3 regions of the Colwellia meonggei genome follow, and region 1 is predicted to be linked to each of the others. Evidence: predicted binding sites of a transcription regulator. Region 1 holds the regulator's gene; each other region holds the start of a gene.
The links. Region 1 encodes FliA, which starts transcription of late flagellar genes. Its sites were predicted from a motif close to CTAAAGNTNNNNNNNNNNNNGCCGATA; they were not measured.

Region 1 (3,285 bases):
CGACGAAAGCTTGAGTGCTGGTGAAATAATCAGCACATCGTTACAGAACGGTTTAGCAATTGGCTATCTTACTGACGGACAAAGGGTTCCTGAAGATATTAAGGTTGCAAATGCTGAGAAATTAGTTACGCTTGCAGATAGAATGGCGATTAAGTCTCAACAGTCGTCAGCAGTTTCATGGCGAACGCCCGCAGCAACGGTTGCAGTATAGCTGTTTTGATAACGGCAGCGATGTTTTAAAGAGAAGTTACATAGATGATAGATCAAGCGAGTGGCTTAAGAAAAATGCAAGATTCTCAACAAATTAAAGTCATAGCAGTTTCCGGTGGTAAAGGTGGTGTTGGTAAAACCAACGTTTCGTTAAATACCTCTATTTCTTTAGCTAAATTAGGCAAACGAGTGTTAGTGCTTGATGCTGATTTAGGTCTTGCTAACGTTGACGTGATGTTAGGCTTACGCGTACAACGTAATTTATCTCATGTATTATCTGGTGAATGTGAACTTGATGATATTATTATCCAAGGCCCAGGTGGCATAAATATAATTCCAGCGACATCAGGCACGCAATCTATGGTGGATTTAACACCTTCTGAACATGCTGGGCTGATTCGTGCATTTAGTGATATGCATACGAAGTTTGACGTTTTGATTGTTGATACCGCTGCAGGTATCTCTGATATGGTGTTGAGTTTTTGCCGAGCATCACAAGACGTATTATTGGTGGTATGTGATGAACCTACCTCAATTACCGATTGTTACGCACTCATGAAGTTACTGAGTCGTGATCATGGTGTATTTAAATTTAAAGTTGTTGCCAATATGGTACGAAGCCCGAAAGAAGGGCAGCAGCTATTTGCAAAACTTTCAAAAGTTACGGATCGATTTTTAGATGTAGCGTTAGAGCTTGTCGCGGTAATACCGTTTGATGAAAATATTCGTAAATCTGTTAGGAAACAACAAGCAATTGTTGAAGCCTTTCCTGAATCGCCAGCTTCAATGGGCTTTAAAGCACTAGCTAACAACTTAATGAGTTGGCCAGTACCGCAACAACCTTCGGGTCACCTAGAGTTCTTTATCGAGCAATTGTTAGAACACTAACCAACAAAGCGAGCGAGTTAGAGTGGTTAAATTACATGCTTACAGTGTTGATAAATCTGCTTTATTAGAACAGCATACTGTCTTAGTAAAACGTATTGCTTACCATTTACTTGCTCGTTTACCTGCCAGTGTTATCGTTGACGATCTTATTCAATCGGGAATGATCGGGCTTTTAGAAGCAGCAAATAATTTTGATAACAGCAAAGGGGCAAGTTTTGAAACCTTCGCTGGTATTCGAATTCGTGGCGCTATGCTAGACGAAATCCGCCGTGGCGACTGGGTGCCGCGCTCAGTTCACAAAAATAGCCGTATGATCAGTGAAGCTATAAAAAGCTTAGAAGCAGAATATGGTCGTGATGTTACGGATGCTGAAGTCTCTGAAAAACTTGAAATTTCATTAAATGACTACCATCATATGCTTAATGAAGTTAGTTCAGGTAAAATATTAGGCATAGAAGATCTTGGGGTTAGTGAAGATGCGCTTGATTTAGCTGAAAGCCATCATCAAGATGACCCATACGCTAGTATTGAACAAAGCGTCTTTAAAAAGTCTTTAGCTGAATGTATTTCTACTTTACCCGAGCGAGAAGCTTTAGTACTGTCTCTGTATTACGATGAAGAATTAAACCTTAGGGAAATAGGCCAAGTGCTTGATGTTAGTGAATCAAGGGTAAGCCAAATACATAGCCAGGCGATGCATCGTTTAAAAGCACGTATGCAATCATGGCAAAGTTAAGTAGAATAACGTTATTGTTAGAATTTTAAATGTTCTCACCGGAGGGTGCCTTGGATAAAAATATGAAAGTACTTGTTGTTGATGATTTCTCAACAATGAGACGTATAATCAAAAATTTGTTACGCGATATTGGCTTCACTAACATTTCAGAGGCTGATGATGGTAGTACCGCATTGCCTATGTTGAAAGAAGGTGATTACGATTTTGTTGTTACTGACTGGAACATGCCAGGTATGCAAGGGATTGATTTACTAAAAGCAATTAGAGCTGACGCGAAATTGTCTCATATTCCAGTGTTAATGGTGACAGCCGAAGCGAAAAAAGAGCAAATTGTCATGGCGGCACAAGCGGGTGTTAATGGTTACATTGTTAAGCCATTCACTGCAGCAACACTAAATACTAAGCTCGACAAAATTTTTGAGCGCCTTGGTTAATCAATAATTTTGCTACGCAAGGACTTCACATGACTACAAATGCAAATGTCGATGTTTCGTTGGAACAAGCTAAATTACTGGTTGAATACCTAGAGACGGACCAGCAAGACAAAGCAAACGAATTGATTGCGGAAATTCAAAATCCAATCAACTCAGAGTTGTTTGCAGAAATAGGTAAGCTAACCCGTCAACTTCATGACTCATTAAACAACTTTCAAGTCGACAGTCGGTTGAATGATCTCGCTACGGCTGATATACCTGATGCTAAAGAGCGACTGAATTTTGTTATAAGTCGTACAGAAGAAGCCGCTAATAAAACCATGGATGCGGTGGAGTCTATTTTTCCTGTCGTAGACAATATTCAGCAACAAATTAGTACAGTCAATCCAATGTGGCAGAAGCTAATGCATAACGATCTCGATGTTGGTGAATTTAAAGCATTATGTCGTGATATTGACACTTTGCTTAAAACCACAGAGAAAGAAACTGGCCATATGCATAGTTTGATGACTGACGTGTTAATGGCACAAGACTTCCAAGATTTGACTGGGCAAGTTATACGCAAAGTTATTGATTTAGTGCATGAAGTTGAAGAAAGCTTAATTAATATGCTAACGGCTTTTGGTATCTCATCGGAAGAAGCAAAAGCAGCTAGCAGACCAAGCGTAGGTGAAAACTTAGTTGAAGGCCCAATTGTAAATACTGAAAATCGCACTGATGTTGTCTCAGATCAGGATGACGTTGATGACTTATTATCAAGTTTAGGTTTCTAATAGGAGTTATTGAATGTCATTTGAACAAGATGAAGAAATTCTTCAGGATTTTTTAATCGAAGCTGGAGAAATACTTGAGAGCTTGTCGGAGCAATTAGTCGAACTTGAAAATGATCCTGATAATGCTGATTTATTAAATGCTATTTTTAGAGGTTTTCACACTGTTAAAGGCGGTGCTGGTTTTTTATCATTAACTAATTTAGTTGATGCTTGTCATGGTGCTGAAAATGTATTCGATACCTTA
Region 2 (3,285 bases), 130 kb from region 1:
AAAGGGTATTCAGTTAGGTTCGTAGTCATATTATTCTATTTAATTTAAAATATTAATGTTTGCGATTAATGATGAAGGTCGCAAAATCGGATAAATTCTGTGTATTGTAGGGCAAAGTCGCTAAAGCTTGAAGCGCTTGTTGATATAAGTTGTCAGCTTTTTCTTGCGCACCCGCTAAACCAAGTAATGCTGGGTAGGTGCTTTTATTAGCTTCAAGATCAGAACCTGCAGGTTTTCCTAGCTCTTCTTCTGTTGACGTTATGTCAATAATGTCGTCACGAACTTGGTATGCAAGACCAATAAGCTTGGCAAAGTGAGCCAATTGTTTTTTATCGTTGTCTGAAGCTATTGTGCTGCATTGTGCAGCCATCATCACTGACGCTTCGAGTAATGCGCCAGTTTTTAATGAATGTAAGGTTTCTAATTCTTGTAATGAAATTGCTTTACCAGTAGCGGCTAAATCAAGGGCTTGTCCGCCGCACATACCTTGGTAGCCACTGGCATTTACCAAGAGTCGCAATAGTTCGATACGTTTTGCCGCAATGTCAGCTGAAAATGGGTGATTAGCAATAATATCAAACGCTAAAGTTTGTAGACTGTCGCCAGCAAGAATAGCTGTCGCTTCGTCAAATGCTTTATGGCAAGTTGGTTGCCCACGACGTAAGTCATCATCGTCCATCGCGGGTAAATCGTCATGTAGTAGTGAGTAAGCATGAATACATTCTAATGCTGCGGCAACACCATCAATATCACTTTGTTTCGCATTCAGTGCTTCGCCTGTGATATATGCAAGATAAGGGCGCATGCGCTTACCACCAATGAGCAAACCATAACGCATGGCGGCGTGTAGTTTTTCATCATTAATCGGCAAGTTGTCGAGTTTACTGATTAAGTAATCATCAATGCGTGCTTGTACTCGCTCAATATTGGTAAGTTTAGTCACTGGTATTATTCTCATCAACAACAAATGATTCCAGTTGTGCTTTGCCATTTTTTTCAAGCAGAATATTAATTTGCTGCTCGGCACCTTGTAGCTTCTCTTGATTGTGCTGACTTAATGTTAAGCCGCGTTCAAATAAAGTCATAGAATCTTCAAGACTAAGCTCGCCTTGTTCTAAATTTTGTACAATATTTTCTAATTCAGCTAAGGACTCTTCGAAGCTTAAATTCTCGATTTTCTTTCTTGCCATGGACTTTTTTCAGCCTGATATGAACTCTAGGCGCAAACTTACCTTAGCTTAGGCGCTGGGTCAATTAATGATGAAATTAAGCTGGTTGGAAATATAATAAAAATTGCTGGTTAAGTTATTGACAATATGGGCGATAATACGAGTATACGGAAAAATATAAGTATTCGCCTAACACCTATTCATCAGGTATTATCAACTTAGCGAGTATATCTAAAGAATTTATTGGAGGCATTTGTGGATTTAGCAACGCTATTGGGAATGGTTGGCGCTATTGGCTTTATTGTAATGGCAATGATCTTAGGTGGCGACATTAATATGTTCGTTGATACTCAATCGATATTGATTGTTTTTTGTGGATCAATATTTGTCGTGCTTTCTAATTATAATATGGGACAGTTTTTCACTATCGGAAAAATTGCCGGAAAGGCGTTCTTATTTAAAATTGAACAACCTGATGAGCTTATTGAAAAGTCAGTTGAAATGGCTGATGCAGCACGTAAAGGTGGCTTTTTAGCATTAGAAGAAGCTGAAATTTCGAATGCCTTTATGCAGAAAGGTGTTGATATGCTTGTTGATGGCCACGATGCTGATGTAGTGCGAGGTACCTTACAAAAAGATATCACCTTGACCAGTGAGCGTCATGAAACGGGTATCGGTATGATGATGGGATTAGCAGATGTTGCGCCAGCGATGGGAATGATAGGTACCTTAATCGGTCTAGTTGCTATGTTATCAAACATGGATGATCCAAAAGCTATTGGTCCTGCGATGGCGGTAGCCTTACTTACAACGCTTTATGGTGCCTTTCTAGCTAACGTTATTGCCATTCCTATCGCCAATAAACTTAAATTGCGTTTAAATGAAGAAAAAATGAACCAACAGCTGATTCTTGATGCCGTGCTAGGTATTCAAGATGGCCAAAACCCTCGTGTTATTGAAGGTTTATTGAAGAATTATCTTGCTGAAAGCAAACGTACAATTAGTACCACTGAAGAGTAGGGGGAAAAGGTATGGAAGAAGAATGTAAATGTCCGCCCCCCGGGCTACCGGCTTGGATGGGAACATTCGCTGACTTAATGTCACTGCTAATGTGCTTTTTCGTTTTGCTATTGTCTTTTTCCGAAATGGATGTTTTAAAGTTTAAGCAAATAGCTGGCTCGATGAAATTTGCCTTTGGTGTACAAAATAAAATTGAAGTAAAGGATATTCCTAAAGGGACGAGTATTATTGCCCAAGAGTTTCGTCCCGGTAAGCCTGAGCCGACGCCAATAGAAGTTATTCAGCAACAAACTATGGAAATGACCCAACAAATGTTGGAGTTCCAAGCTGGTGATGAAACCTCAGCCGGTGGCCGACAAGAGCAGCGAGGTACTGAACGTGGTGGTCAATCACAAAGTACCGCAGACGAAATGTCGGCACAAGCTATGCAAAAAGCTAAAGATGAGCTAGAGCAAGCATCTCAAGAGCAAGTGAATGACTTAGTTAAAAAAATAGCAGACCAACTTGAACAACAAATTCAAGATGGTGCGATTGAGCTTGAGTCCTTAGGACAGCAAGTGATCATTCGCATTCGTGAGAATGGTTCATTTCCATCGGGTTCAGCATTTTTACAACCGCAGTTTAAACCGATTATGCGAGAAATAGGTTTATTGTTAAATACCGTACCAGGTGAAATTATGATTTCAGGCAATACCGATAACCAAGGTATTAATTCGGAATTATTTACCTCAAATTGGGATTTATCCAGTAAACGTGCGGTTGCTATAGCCCATGAAATTATTAAAGTGCCAGGCTTTGACCAATCACGTTTATTAGTGGTTGGCCATGCGGATACTCGTCCATTAGTACCGAATACTAATCGCTTGAATCGTCGCTTAAATCGTCGTGTTGAAATTGCCATTAACCAAGGTAAGGCGAAAGAAACAGAGCCGGTGTCAATAAAGCAAGAGTAACTTTGTTAAGCACTAAAGCTTGTTGATGATACAAAACCAAATAAAAGGAGTACAGCGATGTACTCCTTTTTTATGTACAGGCCTTTCTCAGACATCCTATCTTTCAAGGCATTAGTGCATCCATGCACGTCGATGTACGGTCA
Region 3 (3,285 bases), on a different contig from region 1:
TACATTCATACAGTATATTGAGGTGACAGCTATGTTGAATATAAACAAACTAAATTTACATATAGATAACAACAACTTAATTGCCATAACTTTAGTTAAACCAACAACAAAACCAACTAAAAACACCCAATGGTGCAATGTTGTTAACGTTTCAAGCACTTACGATATATCTAAGAATTACCAATCAATTTGCCAAAACTACCATGCCGATCACAAGTGGATTTTAATGGTTAATCCTGACGAAAAACCACTAGAGCAGCTTTCTGCCAGCGGAAAAATCAACCCTGAAAGAATTTTAAAAGTGAATGCAAATAAGGTGAATATAAATTTTCTTCATATTAAGAGCACTTTATTAAAAGGCACTTGCTCAGCAATTATTTTGACTAAAGCAGTGTTCACACAGGCAGAGTTAAACGAATTAAGCCAATGTGCAGAGCAAGGAAAAACTCAATGTATATTGCTGCAACATAGTAATACCGAACAGCAAAATAAATTACATTAATCATTGCAGTAGAGCCTGGGGTAATTATTAAAGATAAAATTTCTAAACGTTACTTCTAATGCGACGTAACAGATTTACTAAGCAGTAGTAATCTGTTGTGATAAACTGCCTTTTTTTGTTAGAAAGTAGATTTTTTATGTTATGCCCTTGCGGCTCAGAACGAGCTTTTACCTCCTGCTGTCAGCAATATATTATAGGCGACAGCACGGCAAGAACTCCTGAACAACTTATGCGTTCACGATACTCGGCCTATGCGAGTATGCATGCCAACTATATCTACAACACTTATGCTGCTAGCAGTAGAATTTCACAATCAGTTGCGGATATTGAACAATGGGCTGCAGAAACTAAGTGGTTAAAGTTAGTCATTCATATGTGCAGTGATTTTAGTGCTCAGTTATCTGTTACAGAGCCAGCACAAGTTGAGTTTTCAGCTTACTACTTACATCAAGGACAAATTTGGCAAATGCGAGAATGTTCAAACTTTCTATATGAAGATGGACGTTGGTATTATCTTGACGGTAATGTCTCGGATAGCGACACAATTGATAAGCCAAAACGAAATGACAGCTGTTTTTGTGGCAGTAGTAAAAAGTTTAAACAGTGTTGTGCAAAAAGCTTTTAAGCTTGCATCTTCATTAAGGGTGATTTAACGATAGTGGTTTGTACTGCTGCCAACCACGCTTTGGCATTAAAGTCAGCTCTTTGCTGCAGCGTATTTTCTGAAGATTGAGCAAGTTGGCTATGTTTTTGTTGGCAATACAAACTAGTATTAGCCATAACATCATGAGCAATATGGTTAACATTATCACGAAATGCTAACGGTTTAGGTTGTAATGCATTTGATAAATGTAGTTGCTCAAGTTGTTTTTCTTCAACTAAGCTTGCTTGATTAAATGCCGGTAACTCGTCCATATCAGCAAGCGCCAAAGGTGCTTCATTAGGTAGTTGAAACTCTTTACGTAATTGCGCTGTTGAAGTTATTTTTTCCGGTGCTTCTTCTCGAGGAAGTTTAAACTGGCTATGGGCTCTAACATCATCTGCTAGCATAGCGAGTAATAATGAGAAATCTGAACGACGTGCACTATGAACACTATCATTAAGCTGTTCGCCTAATTGCAGTTCATGGGTCAATATCTCACTTGATAAAGCGTCTACAGCCAAAATTTTCTACTTATTTATTCTCGATAGTATATCTATCGGCACAAGTAGCATTTACTTTAGGAGATTTAGTAAAATAATTTAACTTTCTTCATATTTTACAATGAGCTGGTGAATTAATAGACATTATTCAGATAGTTGTTTTATTGGCCATGATAAAATAAAGCAAGCACCACCATTTTTACCATCTACAACCGATGCACTGCCGCCGTGCCATTCCATAATTCGGCACACTATTGCTAACCCTAATCCAAAGCCGCCAGTTTCACGGTTTCTCGATAAATCACCACGAGAAAAAGCATCGAAAATTGTGCATTTAAAATCATCACACACGCCATCACCATTATCTGTGACACGAATTTGGCAAATTTCATCGTTTTGTTCGACAGCAATATCAATTTCACCTTTACCATATTTTATGGCATTAGAAATATAGTTGTTTAATGCACGGCTAATAAAATGTCGGTCGACATCAACCTTAGTATCTATAAGCTTACTGCTAATATTAAATTTTTGTTCAAACTGCTGATAATTACTAACTTGCTGTTTAACTATGTCGACAATTGATTCTTGAGTAAAATTAAGTTCAGGTTTGTCATTATCAAAGCTCGCATATATCAGCATTTCACTGATCAGTTGCTCAAGTTCACAAATGTCTTGGCTAATAGCCGTGCGATACTTCTCCTGCTTTGCCTTGTCATCAGTGCAGGCTAGCATTTGCAAAGCAAACTTTGACCTTGCTAATGGCGTTCTCAATTCATGGGCAACAGCAGTTGAAAGTTCTTTATGAGCATCTATCAATCGTTTAATTCTCCCCGCCATAGAATTAAACGCTGTGAACATAGGAGCTGTCATCGTTGATCTGGCTTTAGGAACGGCAATGTCGAAACTGCCTTGACCAAACTCAACAGCACTTTTTCTTAATTGATCTAAATCTCTTGATAATGGCCGTAACCAAAAAAATAATAAGCATGCTAAGCTCGCCAGCAATACTACTCTTACTAAAGCTTCAGCTCTTGGTCTAGTTGGCATTTTTGCTGGACCGAGAACAATAACAGAATCTGAGTTCTCAAGACGATGATGAATTTCTACAGCATCATTGTCATAATAAATATGAGTATTTTCTTGGCTTATAAGATCGTGTTCATGGTAGCTTATCTTTTCGACATCTTGCTTGGACAATAATTTTAACGGCATTTGCCATTGTTCAGCCGCACCGGCAATGATCTCCTGCCATTCTTCTTGCGGGTGTTTTTCCAAATAATTAGAAAGTGCAAACAACATGCTTTTATAGCCAGTATAGGACTCTATATCTTGCTCAAGATAAGAACTCCACACTTCATCAAGCATCCAGGAGAATACGATAAAGATGGATATTATCAAAAAATATAAGCTAAAAAAGGAACGACCGAGTTTCATTGAAATGCCTAAGAAAAGAAAATTTTAGCAGGCAAAGATAATATTCCTATTGCCTGCTTGTGTAACAACCTAACAGTTAATTCCAGGCATCTGGAACAAATAAATAGCCTTGTCCCCAAATGGTTTTAATTCTAAATGGCGTTTCATTACTGTCATGTAGCTTTTTGCGTAAACGAGAAATACGAACATCAACACTTCTGTCC

Region 2: pomA (flagellar motor protein PomA) is a predicted target of FliA. The motif match lies at 1,300-1,326, and genes of this name have one in related genera.
Region 3: AC27E9_RS10675 (VC2046/SO_2500 family protein) is a predicted target of FliA. The motif match lies at 1,700-1,726, and genes of this name have one in related genera.

What each region holds. Positions count from the first base shown of each region.
Region 1 is NZ_BAAJLZ010000001.1:855,810-859,094, forward strand. It holds gene flhF (flagellar biosynthesis GTPase FlhF) at 1-211, shown strand, start outside; gene AC27E9_RS03835 (MinD/ParA family protein) at 256-1,098, shown strand; gene AC27E9_RS03840 (RNA polymerase sigma factor FliA) at 1,121-1,834, shown strand; gene cheY (chemotaxis response regulator CheY) at 1,885-2,268, shown strand; gene AC27E9_RS03850 (protein phosphatase CheZ) at 2,298-3,041, shown strand; gene AC27E9_RS03855 (chemotaxis protein CheA) at 3,055-3,285, shown strand, end outside.
Region 2 is NZ_BAAJLZ010000001.1:722,087-725,371, forward strand. It holds gene dxs (1-deoxy-D-xylulose-5-phosphate synthase) at 1-29, opposite strand, end outside; gene ispA ((2E,6E)-farnesyl diphosphate synthase) at 53-943, opposite strand; gene xseB (exodeoxyribonuclease VII small subunit) at 936-1,190, opposite strand; gene pomA (flagellar motor protein PomA) at 1,425-2,189, shown strand; gene AC27E9_RS03230 (flagellar motor protein MotB) at 2,201-3,142, shown strand.
Region 3 is NZ_BAAJLZ010000003.1:489,612-492,896, reverse strand. It holds gene AC27E9_RS10685 (hypothetical protein) at 32-502, shown strand; gene AC27E9_RS10680 (YchJ family protein) at 639-1,127, shown strand; gene AC27E9_RS10675 (VC2046/SO_2500 family protein) at 1,124-1,666, opposite strand; gene AC27E9_RS10670 (ATP-binding protein) at 1,790-3,082, opposite strand; gene AC27E9_RS10665 (response regulator) at 3,159-3,285, opposite strand, start outside.